Regions from separate parts of the Rhizobium sp. RSm-3 genome, predicted to be linked through region 1. Evidence: predicted binding sites of a transcription regulator. Region 1 holds the regulator's gene; each other region holds the start of a gene.
What was found. The regulator LexA, encoded in region 1, represses DNA repair genes until DNA is damaged. The targets are predictions, from matches to a motif close to TGTTCNNNNTGTGTTCNG.

Region 1 (5,700 bases):
CAGCGTGATGCCGGAATAGAAGTCGATGTTGGGATAGAGCTTCTTTTCGATGAAATATTCATCGGTGAGCGCGATACGCTCCAGCTCCATCGCCACTTCGAGCAACGGATCGTCCTTGATGCCGAGCTCGCCGAGCACCTCATGCGTCGTCTTCTGCATGATCTTGGCGCGCGGATCATAGTTCTTGTAGACGCGGTGACCGAAGCCCATCAGGCGGAACGGATCGTTCTTGTCCTTGGCGCGGGCAATATATTCTGGAATGTGGTCGACCGAGCCGATTTCATTCAGCATGTTGAGCGCTGCTTCGTTGGCGCCGCCATGGGCAGGGCCCCAGAGGCAGGCGATGCCGGCGGCGATGCAGGCGAACGGGTTGGCACCCGACGAACCGGCAAGACGGACGGTCGAGGTCGAGGCGTTCTGCTCGTGATCGGCATGCAGGATGAAGATGCGGTCCATGGCGCGGGCAAGCACCGGATTGACCACATATTCCTCGCAAGGCACGGCAAAGCACATGCGCAGGAAGTTCGATGCGTAGTCGAGATCGTTCTTCGGGTAAACGAAGGGCTGGCCGATATGATACTTGTAGGCCATGGCGGCAAGCGTCGGCATCTTGGCGATCATGCGCAGGCTGGCGACCATGCGCTGGTGCGGATCGGTGATATCAGTGGAGTCGTGATAGAAAGCCGACAGCGCGCCGACGCAGCCGCACATGACGGCCATCGGATGCGCATCGCGGCGGAAGCCGGTGAAGAAGCGGCTCATCTGCTCGTGCACCATGGTGTGGTGCGTGACGCGGTAATCGAAATCCTTCTTCTGCGCGGTGGTCGGCAGTTCGCCGTAGAGAAGCAGATAGCAGACTTCGAGGAAGTCGCCATGCTCGGCCAGCTGCTCGATCGGATAGCCGCGGTGCAGCAGCACCCCTTCGTCGCCGTCGATGTAGGTGATCTTAGATTCACAGGATGCGGTCGAGGTGAAACCCGGATCGTAGGTGAAGGAAGCGGTGTTCTTGTAGAGAGCACCGATATCGATGACGCTCGGGCCGATCGTGCCGCTCTTGACGGCTAGGTCGACAGATTTGTCACCGATTTTTATTGTAGCGCTTTGATCCGTCATGCTGATCCTCCGAAATGGCGGTGGCGCCATAAAAGCGCCATAGGGGTTAAGCGTCCTCACCGATAGCTATATGATCGCGAAGCTAATGCCAAGTTACCGTGACGGCATTTTGTGCATTGCAGTATCACCTTTTAGGCACTGCAGCGATGAGCAGCGCGCATATCGGAAACCAATGATTCGACTGGCCTTTTGGCGCTCGCGATTTTCCCTCACATTTCAATCGATTATTCTTGCCGGATTTGATTGGAGGTTGCATTCTGACCGCCTTCGCGGGTGACCTTGGGCGGCGTATGCAGGAACTGACGACAGTCGAATTGCGGCCGGAAGCTGGCGCCGGCTCAGCCGGCTCCTCCGGTTTTTCTCCGCCTGCCGTGGTGGCGCGACCGGCAAGGACGCAGTCGGCGACACCCTGGCGCCACCGGCTGCCGGCTGCGGCCCGGCATTCGCTGCGGGCCTGCAAGCACATGCTGGGCGAGGAGGCAGATCACGGCCGCCTGCTGCTGCTTTCACCGGTCTTCCTTGGCGCCGGCGCCGCCTTCTGGTTTCTCGCGGCATCCGATTTTCCGCTTTTTGCATCGCTACTCTCGCTGTCGGTGCTGACGATCGCTGTTCTGATGACCGGCCGCAGCCGGACGGCATTGCGGGCAACGCTGCTGGCGCTGGCACTTGTGGTCTGCGGCATGCTCTGCGCACAGTTCGAGAGCTGGCGGGCTTCGACCGTTATCCTCGATTCCTCGGTGACGACGACGGTGACCGGCCGTGTCGAACGGCGCGAAGGCGACGGCCGTGGGCGCTGGCGCTACATTCTTGCCGTCACCGGCACTGAAGCGCCGGAGTTGAAGCGGTCGCCGGGGCGCATAACCGCGATTGTCCGCGGCGCCGACACGCCTTTCGAGATCGGCGACATCGTCACCGGCAGGGCACGGCTGACGCCGCCCTCAGGCCCCGCACTTCCCGAACTCAACGACTTCTCCTTCGGCGCCTATTTCGACGGCATCGGCGCCAACGGCTTCTTCTATGGCGCTCCGGAGAAGGATTTGGAGGCGGGTCCGCAAGCGGCAAGATCGACGTCGGAAGCGCTGCTCGAATGGCTTTACCGGCTGCGCAGCAGCATCGGCGACCGCATACGGTCGATCCTGCCCGGCGACACCGGCGCCTTCGCCGCCGCGCTGGTGACCGACGAGCGGCGCGCCATCTCGAATGCGACGACGGAGGCGCTGCGCCAGTCGGGCCTTGCCCATATCGTCGCGATCTCGGGCCTCAACATGGCGCTGTCGGCCGGCATTTTCTTCGTCGGCTTCCGCATGCTGCTCAGTCTCTTTCCGGCCGTCGCTCAGGCCTATCCGACGAAGAAGATCGCCGCATCAGGCGCGCTCATTGCCGTCACCGCCTACTTCCTGATCTCCGGCTTCGGTGTCTCGGCCGAACGCGCCTTCATCATGATGGCCATCATGCTGATTGCCGTCTTCTTCGATCGGCCGTCGATCAGCCTGCGCAATGTCGTTCTCTCGGCGCTAGTCATCATCGTCATTTCACCCTCCGAAGTCTTGGGGCCGAGCTTCCAGATGTCCTTTGCCGCCACATTGGCACTGGTATCGGGCTATCAGCTGTGGAAGGACCGGCGCATCCGCGAAAACGCCTTGCTCAAGCTGCCGATCTTCCGGCCGGTCGTGGCCGTCGCCGGTTTCTTCGGCGGTGTCCTACTGACCTCGCTGATCGGCGGTTTTTCCACGGCGCTGTTTTCGATCGAGCATTTTCATCGGCTGACCGCTTACGGCCTGCCGGCAAACCTCGCGACGATGCCGATCATCTCCTTCATCGTCATGCCGGCCGGGCTGCTGGCGATGTTGCTGATGCCGTTCGGTCTGGACGCTCCACTCTGGGAGGTGGTCGGCTTCGGCCTCGACCTGGTAATCGCTGTCGCCAAGACGGTGTCCGGCTGGGGCGGCGATATCGGCGTCGGCCGTTTGCCCGCTTGGTATTTCGCCGTGGCCGTGGCAGGCTTCCTGCTGCTGACGCTGCTGCGCACCCGGCTGCGCCATGTCGGTACATTGATCCTCGCCGTCTCGACGCTCATCCTGCTGGTTCTGCCGGTCCCCCGGCCGCCGGATTTGGTGATTTCGGAGGATGGCAGCCTGGTCGCGCTCGTTGCAGGGGCGGCAATGGCTTCCAACCGTGAAAACCCGCCGGATTTCATCTTCGACCAGTGGCAGAGAGCGCTGGTCCTGCCGACCCATCACCCGCCGACGATGCTGGACGGCCCCGCTATCCCGCCGGAGGGAGAAGACCGCCGCGTCAGGCTTTCCCGCGATCAGCAGAACGAAGCGAGGACGGCGATGCGGGCGGCGGCCGCGGGCGGCGAAGCAAACCGCTTTTCCTGCGTCAAGAAGGCCTGGTGCACATCAAGGCTTGGCAATGGCCGCGTGGTAACGGTCATCGACAATGCCGCCTATCTCGGTCCGGCCTGCGATGCGGCCGATATTGTCGTGACGGCTGTCCGTCTGCGGTTCAACAGCTGCCGCTCAGGCGCGACGCTCTTCACCGGTGAGACGTTGCGCAGGACCGGTTCCGTCGAATTGCGCTTCGCGGCTGCCGGCCTGGAGGTCGCAACCGCATTCGAGAGCCTGTCGCGGCCGTGGATGCGCCAACGTGCCTATGACTGGCGCAGCAACAGTTTTGCCGAAACCGGCCCGTCCAGCGTCAGTGATAGCGGCGAATGAGGCCGACGAGCTTGCCCTGCACCTTGACGCGGTCCGGTCCGAAGATCCGGGTCTCATAAGCAGGGTTGGCCGCTTCAAGCGCGATCGACGCGCCCTTGCGCCGGAAGCGCTTCAGCGTCGCCTCCTCGTCGTCGACCAGGGCGACGACGATGTCGCCGGGACTTGCGGTGCTGCCGTTGCGGATGATCACCGTGTCGCCGTCGAAAATGCCGGCGTCGATCATCGAATCGCCTTTCACCTCCAGCGCGTAATGTTCACCGGAGCCGAGCATGTCTGAGGGAACGACGATGTCGTGGGTGTTGTTCTGGATCGCTGAGATCGGAACACCGGCAGCGATTCGGCCCATGACTGGCACCGAGACCGAGTTGCCGTTGTCGGCGACGGGTTTGACAGGCGCGGGGGCGGCGACCGGCTGGGGCTTGCCGAGGCTGCCCTCGATGACGCTCGGCGAAAAGCCGCGCCGGGGCTGGATGCTGGGGCTGTAGGCCTCGGGAAGCTTGATGACCTCGAGCGCCCGGGCGCGGTTCGGTAGGCGGCGAATGAAACCGCGTTCCTCGAGTGCTGTGATCAGCCGGTGAATGCCGGATTTCGAGGCCAGATCCAGGGCATCCTTCATCTCGTCGAAAGAGGGCGGAATGCCGGATTCTTTCATGCGCTCGTGAATGAAAAGGAGAAGCTCCTGTTGTTTGCGCGTGAGCATCGACGTGTGACCCCTGATTGAAACAAATCCAGAACAGACACTATATGTTCCATATGTGTTCCGCAAGTAGCTAAATTTCCGTAAAACTTGGCGCCAACTCGTTGAGATTTTTATTTTCATTCGCCGGATTGGCACACATGTCTTGCATTGAGGATGGCGTCGTCGCACATCTCTTCGCGATTGCAGGAGGGGATATCATGAACACGCATTCCGCCAAGCCGCACCCGCTGGATCATGTCGTGCTGCCCGTCGTCAATATCGATCTGGCGCGCGAAAGGCTCGGCAAGCTCGGCTTCACCGTTGCCGCCGATGCCCGCCATCCCTTCGGAACGGAGAATGCCTGCGTCTTCTTTGCCGACAAGACCTATCTGGAGCCGCTCGGTATCGCGAGCGTCGAGGAGACCGAGGCATCAGCGCGGCAAGGCAATGTCTTCACCGCCCGCAACCGGGCCTTCCGCTTCCGTTGCGGCGAGGAAGGGCTTTCGGCGGTGGTTTTCGGCACTGAAGATGCCGGCCTCGACCATCAAAGCTTCATTGCAGGCGGATTGAACGCCGGCGACATGCTGGAGTTCAGCCGGGCGATGAAAATGCCGGACGGCTCTAAGAGCGTCGGCAGCTTCAAACTAGCCTTTGCAGGTGATCTGCGGGCACCCGATTTCTTTCTCTTCACCTGCCAGCGCATCAATCCATTGCCGGCCGACCGCGGCGCGCTGGAGACGCATGCCAATGGCGTCACCGGCATCGCCGAGATCGCCCTCTGCGCGCCTGATGCCGCCGCCTTCGCCGGCTTCGTCAGCCTTGCCATGGCGCAATCGGCCGTCGAGAAAACCGGTTTCGGCGTCAATATCGCGGCGCCGAATGCGAAAATCAGCCTGATGACGCCGGAAGGGCTGGAGGCCTATTTCGAGGTTGCCGTCTCCTCCGCCGACCGCGGCCTGCGCGGCCGGGCTATCCTCTTCGCTGTTGCCGATCTTGCCGTGACAGAAGCACATTTGGCTGCTAACGGAGTGACATACACGCGCAAGAACAATCGCATTCTGGTGAAGCCGGCACCCGGGCAGGGCACGCTTTTCGCCTTCGAGGAAAGATGATGAGCACTGATACGAATTCGGAAGTGAGGATCGGCGAGGGCGCAGGCCAGGTCACCTTTTCCAATACCGGCCGCCT
Region 2 (5,700 bases), on a different contig from region 1:
ATGCCGTTGCGACGATCGTCGTGGCGCGTTGGGAAAACGAACTGGATACAGCGCAGCTTTCCAGAGCCCTGGGCGGCCAGGCAGAAGAGGGCACTCCGGCTGGCGGACTGCAGCCAGCTGAGTAAAACCAGCCAAATCGTCGATATTCTTTGCAGCGGCCCGTTCTACAGCGGGCCGTTTGCTTATTGATGATTTCGTTCTCTATTCATCGTCATCCTCGGCCTTGTGCCGAGGATCTGCTGCCCTATCGACCGAAGGCAGATGCTCGGGACAAGCCCGAGCATGACGAAGGAGGGGTTGCGGCCCGTTATCCAACGGGCCGTTTCGCTTTACTCTTCAGCGGTTGTCGCCGAGAAGGCGATCGTAAATGGCGCTGATCGCGTTTGCTTCCTTCTCCAGCGCAAAATTCGCCCTGACATGGCGCAGTGCATTCTCGCCATGCGCGATCGCCAGACCGGGATCGGCGATATAGGGGGCGATGGCCCGCGTCAGCGCTTCGCCGTTGCCGGCGGCGACGACCGAGCCGGTCTCGCCTTCGGCGATGAGTTCGGCATAGGCGCCGGCGTCCGATGCCACCACCGCCGTTCGCGAAGCCATGGCTTCGAGCGGCGTCAGGCCGAAGCCCTCGTTGCGGGAGGGGGCGACGTAGAGTGTCAGGCGGCGATACCAGACCTTGATATCGGGCACTTCGCCGAGGAAGAGAATGCGGTCGCCGAGGCCGGCGGCCGCGACATCGGCCTTGAGCTTGTCTGCGAAGGCCGTGTGCTCCGCCGTCACCCGGCCGGAAACAACAGCCGTCCATTCCGGGTGCTGCGGCAAGAGCTCGATCATCGCCTTGACGAAAAGATCGGTGCCCTTCTGGTGGCGCACGCGGCCGAAACAGCCGACGAGATAGCGGCCGGGCAGGCCGGTGGCGGCAATACCGTCTTCCGCCGTTTCCGGCGGATGGAACAGGCTAAGATCGACGCCGTGCTGGATGACCGTGTGCGGCACCTCGAGGAACGAGCCGGAGCGGTCGCTGGTCGCAATGACAGCGTCCATGCGGCGGATCAGCCATTTCGTATAGGCGGTGTGGCGGCGTTGCGCCGCCGATGTGAAGACGAGTTTCAGCGGCATGCGCAGCAGATGGCGAAGCAGGATGCCGACGGCCATCTCATTGTTGCGGCGGGCGTGCCAGACACGCCGGCGCCGGCGCGCCGGCGGGCGCCAGAGACCAGGGAGCTGCGACCATCGCAGCTTCGGCAGACCCTCCGGCAGGCCGGGGCCGAGGGTTGCAATCCTGACACCGAGCCGAATCTGGCAGGGGATGAGCTGGACGATGGTCGACGTGACGCCGGAGAGCCGGCGCTTGAAATTGGGCGCGATGATCTCGACGTCACGCATATCAGGCAAGGGAGGGGTCTCGTCTGTGGCGGGCGATCAGCCCCAGGAAACCTGGAGAATTTCGTAGGCCTTGGAGCCGCCGGGCGCATTGACCTCGATGGAATCGCCGACTTCCTTGCCGATCAGCGCACGCGCGATCGGGGAGGAGATGGAGATGCGGCCGGCCTTGACGTCGGCTTCCTGGTCGCCGACGATCTGATAGGTCTTTTCTTCCTCGGTGTCCTCGTCGACGAGCTTCACCTTGGCGCCGAACTTGATCTTGTCGCCCGACATCTTGGTGAGGTCGATGACCTCGGCGCGCGCCGTCAGATCTTCCAGTTCGCTGATGCGGCCTTCATTGTGGCTCTGGGCTTCCTTGGCGGCGTGATATTCGGCGTTTTCGGAAAGGTCGCCATGAGCACGGGCTTCGGCGATCGCCTCGATGATTCGCGGGCGCTCCTCCTGCTGACGCCAGCGCAGCTCTTCCTGCAGCTTGACGAAACCACCCTGTGTCATCGGTACCTTATCAACCATTTTTCTGTCCTTCACTCCCTGTGGCCGCCGTCCCCGCTTCACGCAGTCAGGCACACACAAAAGAAAACCGGTCCCGAAGGGGAGCTTCGGAACCGTGCCACAATACTAGTTAAGTGCTTATAGCAGATCGCCAAGGCCGATTTCCAGAAAATTCGCATGAACGAAATGCAGGCCGCCGCGACAGCCGGTGCCCCGCCGTAAAAACGCGGCCAAAGCGGAATTGCCGTCATTGACTTTACGCGCAAGAACATATAGTGAACATACTAATGAAGAAGTCGCTAACAGAACGCTTGGCCATCCTTTCCGACGCCGCCAAATATGATGCTTCCTGTGCCTCCAGCGGCACGGTGAAACGCGATTCGGGAACAAGCGGCGGGCTCGGTTCGACCGAGGGATCCGGCATCTGTCATGCCTATGCGCCGGACGGGCGATGCATTTCGCTTCTGAAAATACTGTTGACCAATTTCTGCACCTACGACTGCGCCTATTGCGTCAATCGCTCGTCGAGCAATGTCGAGCGGGCGCGTTTCACGCCCGAGGAAGTTGTCTGGCTGACGCTGGAATTCTACCGCCGCAACTATATCGAGGGCCTGTTCCTTTCCTCCGGCATTATCCGCTCGTCCGATTACACGATGGAAGAGATGGTCCGCATCGTCCGCGAACTGCGCGTGACCCATAATTTTCGTGGTTATATCCATCTGAAATCGATCCCCGAGGCGTCGCCGCGGCTGATCGAGGAGGCGGGGCTGTTTGCCGACCGGCTGTCGCTCAATATCGAGTTGCCGACGGATAACGGCATCAGCCGCTTTGCGCCGGAAAAGAAACCCGCCAATATCCGCCGATCGATGGGCGATCTGAGGCTGAAGATCGAGGCCGCCGGCGAGCCGACGCTGCGCACGAAGAAGCGTCAGCGCTTCGTGCCGGCCGGCCAGAGCACGCAAATGATCGTCGGCGCCGACGGCGCGAATGATGCGACGATCCTTGCGACCAGCGGCCGGCTTTACAGCAGCTACGGCCTGAAGCGCGTCTATTATTCGGCCTTCAGCCCGATCCCGGATTCGTCGAAGAACCTGCCGCTGATCAAGCCGCCGCTGATGCGCGAACACCGGCTCTATCAGGCCGACTGGCTCTATCGGTTCTATGGTTTCGGCATCGACGAGATCACCGCCAATCAGGCAGGGGGCATGCTCGATCTGAACCTCGACCCGAAACTTGCCTGGGCGCTCGCCAACCGGGCCGAATTCCCCGTCGATATCAACAAGGCCGAGCGCGAGCGCTTGCTGCGCGTGCCCGGTCTCGGCACCAAGACCGTCAAAGCCATTGTTTCGGCCCGCCGCTTTCGCCGCCTGCGGCTCGACGATCTCTCGCGGCTCGGCATCTCGCTCAAGAGGGTGCAAACCTTCATCTCGGCTGAGGGATGGTCACCGCGCCGGCTGATCGACCGCCCGGATCTTCGCGCCATGTTCGAGCCGAAACCCGAACAATTGTCGTTGCTATGATGCGCCGGGTCGTGCTTGCAGGACGCGGCGATCTTGCCGAATGGCGCGATGCCGCACGCGCCTTCGCGGCCGCCGGCATAGTGCCCGAGGAGATCGACTGGCGGGAAAAAAGCGCAGAGGCGGATCTTGCGTTCCAACGCGACGCCATGCCGCCGGCGCCTGTGACACGCAAGCCGATGACGGTGCCGCCGGCCTTTATCGAGCTTGCGGAGACGGTGCTTTGCCATTCCGACCCGGCGCGCTTCTCCCTGCTTTACCGCCTGCTCTGGCGGCTGCAACTGGACCGGCAACTGCTGGAGGTGGCCTCCGACGAGGATGTCGTGCGTGCTCGGCTGATGGCAAAAAATGTCCGACGCGACGCCCACAAGATGACGGCCTTCGTCCGATTCAAAGAGGTTGGTGCGGCAGCGGCGGGCCGCCGAAAATTCATCGCCTGGTTCGAGCCGGACCATCATATCGTCAGGCGTGCCGCACCGTTCTTCCAACGCCGTTTCACCGACATGGACTGGCTGATCGCTACGCCCAAGGGATCGGCGGCCTGGGATGGCGAACGGCTGACGATGAACGATGCGCCGTGCGAGAAGCCCAATCTCACCGATGCCACCGATGAACTCTGGCGCACCTATTATGCCAGCATCTTCAATCCGGCGCGGCTGAAGCTGAAGGCGATGCAGGCGGAAATGCCGAAAAAATACTGGAAGAACCTGCCGGAGGCCGATCTCATCCCGGGTCTGATCGCCGCTGCGGAAAGCCAGGTGCGGGCCATGGCCGCGCGCGAGGCGACGCAATCGCTGCCTTTTCACGACCGGCTGCAGGAGGCGGCGCGCAATATCCCTGCCGAACCCGAGGCGCCGGCCGGCACGCTCGAAGCCCTGCGCGCCGAGGCTGCCGTCTGCACCCGCTGTCCGCTGCACGCCAAGGCGACGCAGACCGTCTTCGGCGAGGGGCCGCGTGATGCGGCGGTGATGTTCGTCGGCGAGCAGCCGGGTGATCAGGAGGATATTGCCGGGCGCCCCTTCGTCGGTCCGGCCGGCAAGCTGCTCGATCAGGTGATTGCCGAAGCCGGCATCGACCGCTCGGCTCTCTATGTCACCAATGCGGTCAAGCACTTCAAATATGAGCCGCGCGGCAAACGCCGGATCCATCAGAAACCCAATATGGGCGAGGTGAAGCATTGCCGCTGGTGGCTGGATCTGGAACTGGCGCTCATCAAGCCGAAACTGATTGTCGCCATGGGGGCGACGGCGGTTGCGGCGCTGACAGATGTGAAAGAGCGCCTGCAGGACGTGAGGGGAAAGGCGATGGCGATCGAAGGAGGACGCACGCTCTTCGTGACGGTGCATCCATCCTATCTGCTGCGCATTCCCGACGAACGGCTGAAGGCGGAGGAAATGGTGCGCTTTCGCCAGGATATGAGGAAAATTCAGCGGCTTATGACGTCAGCCGAATAGATAGATTCTGCTTGAAGTCGCGTCACCGCTTGGCGAGCGGTGACGCTTTCTCTTTGTTCTTACGCAATTCCGGACGCAAAACCGCGGCACACTTTTGCTGGAATTGCTCCAATCTCAGGCGAAGTAGCTCTGCAGCGGCCGCACTTCGAGATTGCCGGCTTTCAGCGCCTTGATCGCCTGGGCGGCTGCTTCGGCGCCGGCCATGGTGGTGTAATAGGGCACCTTCTGCATCAGCGTCGCGCGGCGCAGCGATTTCGAATCCGAGATCGCCTTGTTGCCGTCGGTGGTGTTGATGACGAGCTGGACCTGGCGGTTGCGGATGGCGTCCTCGATATGCGGACGGCCTTCGAGCACCTTGTTGATCTTGGTGGCGGTGATGCCGTTTTCGCCGAGGAAGCGGGCGGTGCCGCCGGTTGCCAGCACCTTGAAGCCCTGTTCGACGAGAATGCGGATCGCCGGCAGCACACGCGCCTTGTCCTCGTCGCGGACGGAGACGAAGACGGTTCCGTCACGCGGCAGCTCGACGCCGGCGCCGAGCTGCGACTTGGCAAAGGCTAGCGCGAAATCGGTATCGAGGCCGATGACTTCGCCGGTCGAGCGCATTTCCGGGCCGAGCAGCGTGTCGACGCCGGGGAAGCGGGCGAAGGGGAAGACGGCTTCCTTGACGGCGATGTGCGTGAGTTTGCGCGGATCGGGCTTCTGGCCGTAGGCGGCGAAGGTCGCATCGAGTTTTTCGCCGGCCATCACGCGGGCGGCGATCTTGGCGATCGGCGCGCCGATGGTCTTGGCGACGAAAGGCACGGTGCGCGAAGCGCGCGGATTGACTTCGAGAACGTAGACGGTGCCGTCCTTGA
Region 3 (5,700 bases), on a different contig from region 1:
TCAGCGTCACGACCCTTTCCAGATCATCGGGCGACGCTGGCCTCATCGTCATTCTGCCGCAGCCGCCCTCTTGGCCGGCCGCCGCTCCAGCAATTCCTTGAGGAACTGTCCGGTATAGGACCGCTTCTCCTTGACGATCGTCTCGGGCGTGCCGAAAGCCACGATCTCGCCGCCGCCATCGCCGCCTTCGGGTCCGAAATCGAGCACCCAGTCGGCGGTCTTGATGACTTCGAGATTGTGCTCGATCACCACAACCGAATTGCCCTGATTGACCAGCTCATGCAGCATCTCGAGCAGTTTGGCGACGTCGTGGAAATGCAGGCCGGTCGTCGGCTCGTCGAGAATATAGAGTGTGCGACCGGTCGAGCGTTTCGACAGTTCCTTGGCGAGCTTGACGCGCTGCGCCTCGCCGCCGGAAAGCGTGTTGGCTTGCTGGCCGACCTTGATGTAACCGAGGCCGACATCCTTCAGCGATTGCAGCTTGTCGCGCACGGCCGGTACTGCCGCGAAGAAATCGACGCCTTCCTCCACCGTCATGTCGAGCACGTCGGCGATCGACTTCTGCTTGAAGGTCACGTCGAGCGTCTCTCTATTATAGCGCTTGCCGTGGCAGACGTCGCAGGTGACGTAGACATCGGGCAGGAAGTGCATCTCGATCTTGATGACGCCGTCGCCCTGGCAGGCCTCGCAACGCCCGCCCTTGACGTTGAAGGAGAAGCGGCCCGGCTGGTAGCCGCGCGCCTTGGCTTCCGGCAGGCCGGCGAACCAGTCGCGGATCGGCGTGAAGGCGCCGGTATAGGTCGCCGGGTTCGAGCGCGGCGTGCGGCCGATCGGCGACTGGTCGATATCGATCACCTTGTCGATATGCTCGAAGCCGTCGATGCGGTCGTGATCGGCCGGGTTTTCGCGCGCGCCCATCACCCGCCTAGCCGCTGATTTATACAGCGTCTCGATCAGGAAGGTGGATTTGCCGCCGCCGGAGACGCCGGTCACCGCCGTAAAGACGCCGAGCGGGATCGAGGCCGTGACGTTCTTCAGGTTGTTGCCGCGCGCGCCGACCACCTTGATCTCGCGGCCCTTCTTCTGCTTGCGGCGCTCGTTTGGAACGGGAACGCCGAGTTCGCCTGAGAGATATTTTCCGGTCAGCGACTGCGGATTGTCCATGATGTCCTGCGGCGTGCCGTGGGCAATGACCTGGCCGCCGTGAATGCCGGCGGCGGGTCCGATATCGACCACGTCGTCGGCCGTCATGATCGCATCCTCGTCATGTTCGACGACGATGACGGTGTTGCCGATGTCGCGCAGGTGCTTCAGCGTGTCGAGCAGCCGGGCATTGTCGCGCTGATGCAGGCCGATCGACGGCTCGTCGAGCACGTAGAGCACGCCGGTCAGCCCCGAGCCGATCTGCGAGGCTAGCCGGATGCGCTGGCTTTCGCCGCCCGACAGCGTGCCGGAATTGCGCGACAGGCTGAGATATTCCAGGCCGACATCGTTGAGGAAACGCAGCCGGTCGCGGATTTCCTTGAGGATGCGCACGGCAATCTCGTTCTGCTTGGCATTGAAGCTGGCCGGCAGCGTCTCGAACCAGTCGCGGGCGACGCGGATCGACATGCCGGTGACTTCGCCGATATGCAGCGTGCTTATCTTCACCGCTAAGGCCTCCGGCTTCAGGCGGAAGCCGTTGCAGGACGGGCAGGGGGCCGCCGACATGAAGCGCTCGATGTCCTCGCGCGCCCAGGCGGAATCGGTCTCCTTCCAGCGCCGCTCGAGATTGGTGATGATGCCTTCGAAATTCTTCTGCGTCGTATAGGAGCGGGCGCCGTCGGCATAATGGAATTCGATCTTGTCGTCGGTGCCGTTGAGGATGACATCCTTGGCCTCGTCGGAAAGATCGTTCCAGCGCGTCCCGAGCTTGAAGCCGTAATGTTTGCCGAGCGCCTCAAGCGTCTGGTTGTAGTAGGGCGAAGTCGACTTGGCCCAGGGGGCGATCGCCCCGTCGCGCAGCGTCCGTTCGGGCTCCGGCACGATCAGATCCGGATCGATTTTCTGCTGGGCGCCGAGGCCGTCGCAGGTCGGGCAGGCGCCGAAGGGATTGTTGAAGGAGAACAGTCGCGGCTCGATCTCCGGAATGGTGAAGCCGGAAACCGGGCAGGCGAATTTTTCCGAAAACAGCACGCGCTCATGCGTCTCGTTCAGCGACTTGTTGGCCGAGCCGCCGGCCGAAGTCTCTTCCGGCGGCAGCGGCTTGTCGGCGAATTCGGCGACAGCTAGCCCGTCGGCGAGCTTCAGGCAGGTTTCCAGACTGTCGGCCAGGCGGGCCGAGACATCCGAGCGCACGACGATGCGGTCGACCACCACGTCGATATCGTGCTTGTATTTTTTATCGAGCACCGGCGCCTCGGCGATCTCGTAGAACTGGCCGTCGACCTTGACGCGCTGGAAGCCCTTCTTCATCAGCTCCGCCAGTTCCTTCTTGTATTCGCCCTTGCGCCCGCGCACGAGCGGCGCGAGAATATAAAGACGGGTGCCTTCGCCGAAATCGAGGATGCGGTCGACCATCTGACTGACGGTCTGGCTCTCGATCGGCAGGCCGGTCGCCGGCGAATAGGGAACGCCGACACGGGCAAAGAGCAGGCGCATATAGTCGTAAATCTCGGTGACGGTGCCGACAGTCGAGCGCGGATTGCGCGAGGTGGTCTTCTGTTCGATCGAGATCGCCGGCGACAGCCCGTCGATCTGGTCGACGTCGGGCTTCTGCATCATTTCGAGGAACTGCCGGGCATAGGCCGACAGGCTCTCGACATAACGGCGCTGGCCCTCGGCATAGATCGTGTCGAAGGCAAGCGAGGACTTGCCGGAGCCCGAAAGCCCGGTCATGACGATCAGCTTGTTGCGCGGCAGATCGAGATCGATGCCCTTGAGATTATGCTCGCGCGCGCCGCGGATGGAGATCGTCTTCAGTTCGCTCATCGTCTCAGCTTTGGTCCTTTGGGATAACAGCCCTTATTTAGTGATGCCGACCGGCGAGTCGAGGCTGAATGTCAACTAGGGTCAAGGTTTTCGATTCTGTTGACAGGATCATACGGATAAACTAGAACAAATAAAGAACAAAATTCCTGATGAATGCATGCGGTTTTCTGATGGGATAAACATGTGGATGAACGACCGTTTACGCGCATCGGCGGTCCGCGATGGTTTAAGGTGCGCTGATCGATTAACGCCGCCGGGCAGGGCGGCAGGCAGGGTGTGAAGCATGGCTGGTAGTGTAAACAAGGTAATTCTGATTGGAAACGTCGGTGCGGACCCGGAAATCCGCCGCACGCAGGATGGCCGGCCGATCGCCAATCTCCGTATCGCGACCTCGGAGACCTGGCGCGACCGCAATTCCGGCGAGCGCCGTGAAAAGACCGAATGGCACACGGTCGTCGTGTTCAACGAGGGCCTATGCAAGGTCGTCGAGCAATATGTGAAGAAGGGCGCCAAGCTCTATATCGAAGGCCAGCTTCAGACCCGCAAATGGCAGGACCAGCAGGGCCAGGACCGCTACTCGACGGAAGTGGTGCTGCAGGGCTTCGGTTCGACGCTGACCATGCTCGACGGCCGCGGTGAAGGCGGCGGTGCAAGCTCCGGCGGCGGTCGTGGCGGCAGCAGCAACAATGATTATGGCGACGACTACGGCGCCCCGGCTCCCTCATCATCGCCAAGCCGCGGCGGTGGCGGCGGCAACTTCTCGCGGGATCTCGACGACGACATCCCGTTCTGATCGGTGCCGATCCTGGTTTGAATAAGAATTGAGAGCATGATGCCCTGGACGGCGTCATGCTCTTTTTCTTTGGTCGCGACGATGGCATTTTCCACTGCAACTGAAGCCCTGGATGGGGCGGCATTGCAAAAGCCTCTGGGGAATTTCTGAATGAGTTGCCACACCTTTGAGAAAACCTCCGGTGCCTGCCTCCGACTTTGGTTGGACGAGGCGCCGCCCTCGATTGAACCGACGCGATGCCATCTTTGGGAGAGTAGGGCTTTCGCCGGTGGAGAAGGCATCCCCCACCGGAAAAGCGTGGCTGTGGAAATAGCTCGACCGGTTGGGGGCATGACCGTATATGGCCTGCTGTCAGCAAGCCTGGATCAGTCCGCAAATGCGCAAGGCCTGCGGGTGGACGTCCCAATTGAGCCTTTCAATGGCGAGAGTTGGCCCCTATCGCTTGCTCCCAGTTACCACAAAGTGCTTGCCGGATTTGCAGCAGAGTACCTGCCGGCCCTTTTCAGGGGAGTAGAGGATCTGCGCGAAAGTGCACCCAGTTTTGGCATTCTCTCATTTGATCGTATGGCCCATTCGGATATCGGTTCGTCGATAGACGGTTTTCGCGAGTTGACGAGGGCTATCCTACGCGCTTTGACGATGACGCAAGTTCCTGAAACGCCGAAGAGGCGTTCGCACTTCTGGCTGCCTAAAGAGTGTCGTTATGTTTCAGCTTCGATTGCCACGCATTTCCGCATCTCTTTATCGCAAGCCGCCGCACGCTCGCTGCGGCATGCATTAATGCGGCGTCGCGCTGATCAGATTAAGTGCCGCTTTCGCGCCGTCGACGACAAATTGCACCGCTAGGGCGGCGAGGATGACGCCGAGGAGCCGTGTCAGGATCGCCCGGCCGGTGACGCCGAGGAAACGGTCGAGCCGTTCGGCAATCAGCAGCATCAGGAAGGTCAGCAGCAGATTGGCGGCGATGACGGCGATCAGCTGGGCTTTTTCGACGGAGGTCGGCAGCGTGCCGGCAAGCAGGATCGTCGCGGAGATCGCACCGGGACCGGCGATCAGCGGCAAGGCGAGCGGAAAGACGGCGATATTTTCGATATGATCCTTGGTGACGGCCGCCTCGGTGGCCTTCTCCTTGCGCTCCTGGCGCCGTTCGAACACCATCTCGAAGGCAATCCAGAAGAGCAGCAGGCCGCCGGCGATGCGGAAGGCGCCGATCGAAATGCCGAGCACGCCGAGCACGCCGGCCCCGAACAGCGCGAAGACGGCGAGGATGATGAAGGCGATGGTCGAGCCGCGCAGCGCCACCTGCGTGCGCTGGGCGCGGCTCATGCCGGTCGTCAGCCCCAGGAAGATCGGGGCCAGCCCCGGCGGATCGATGGTGACGATGAGCGTCGTGAAGGCGTTGATCAATAGGTCGGCGCTTGCCATCGTCTCTCGAGAACCCCATATAGTTGCGTGGTTTTTATGCGTGGTTTTATGATTGTGAAGCGGGTATTCCGATTTGGCAAATATCCCGCGGCGGCCTGCGGCGGATTTCTCCGGTTCGGCCGCGCAACTTACATGTTTTACCCTCTTTAAGCCGCAAAAGCCTGTTCAAAACGCCGCGTGAAATTGGCGCGGGAACGGGCTTTCCGCTATAAATCTTCAAGTGATTCTAGAAGAGATCGTGATCTGTTTTGACTGAGCAAACACCCCCCGGCGGCGGGAAGCTCCCGCCAGGCATCGAGCCCATCTCCATCATGGAGGAAATGCAGCGGTCGTATCTCGATTACGCCATGAGCGTCATCGTCAGCCGCGCGCTGCCCGACGTGCGCGACGGCCTGAAGCCCGTGCACCGGCGCATCCTCTACGGCATGTCCGAGCTCGGCATCGACTGGAACAAGAAATACGTCAAATGCGCCCGCGTCACCGGCGATGTGATGGGTAAATACCATCCGCAC

Region 2: BBJ66_RS14545 (putative DNA modification/repair radical SAM protein) is a predicted target of LexA. The motif match lies at 2,140-2,157, and genes of this name have one in related genera.
Region 3: uvrA (excinuclease ABC subunit UvrA) is a predicted target of LexA. The motif match lies at 3,093-3,110, and genes of this name have one in related genera.

The regions. Positions count from the first base shown of each region.
Region 1 is NZ_MAWZ01000027.1:26,067-31,766, forward strand. Features, by position in the region: gene gltA (citrate synthase) at 1-1,113, opposite strand, end outside; gene BBJ66_RS21925 (ComEC/Rec2 family competence protein) at 1,404-3,833, shown strand; gene lexA (transcriptional repressor LexA) at 3,814-4,533, opposite strand; gene BBJ66_RS21935 (VOC family protein) at 4,731-5,624, shown strand; gene kdsA (3-deoxy-8-phosphooctulonate synthase) at 5,624-5,700, shown strand, end outside.
Region 2 is NZ_MAWZ01000013.1:278,843-284,542, reverse strand. Features, by position in the region: gene BBJ66_RS14560 (dicarboxylate/amino acid:cation symporter) at 1-125, shown strand, start outside; gene BBJ66_RS14555 (glycosyltransferase family 4 protein) at 337-1,392, opposite strand; gene greA (transcription elongation factor GreA) at 1,420-1,896, opposite strand; gene BBJ66_RS14545 (putative DNA modification/repair radical SAM protein) at 2,163-3,395, shown strand; gene BBJ66_RS14540 (UdgX family uracil-DNA binding protein) at 3,395-4,846, shown strand; gene carB (carbamoyl-phosphate synthase large subunit) at 4,961-5,700, opposite strand, start outside.
Region 3 is NZ_MAWZ01000007.1:135,934-141,633, forward strand. Features, by position in the region: gene BBJ66_RS10085 (GNAT family N-acetyltransferase) at 1-52, opposite strand, end outside; gene uvrA (excinuclease ABC subunit UvrA) at 49-2,970, opposite strand; gene BBJ66_RS10095 (single-stranded DNA-binding protein) at 3,254-3,763, shown strand; gene BBJ66_RS33005 (hypothetical protein) at 4,094-4,609, shown strand; gene BBJ66_RS10100 (MarC family protein) at 4,541-5,188, opposite strand; gene gyrA (DNA gyrase subunit A) at 5,437-5,700, shown strand, end outside.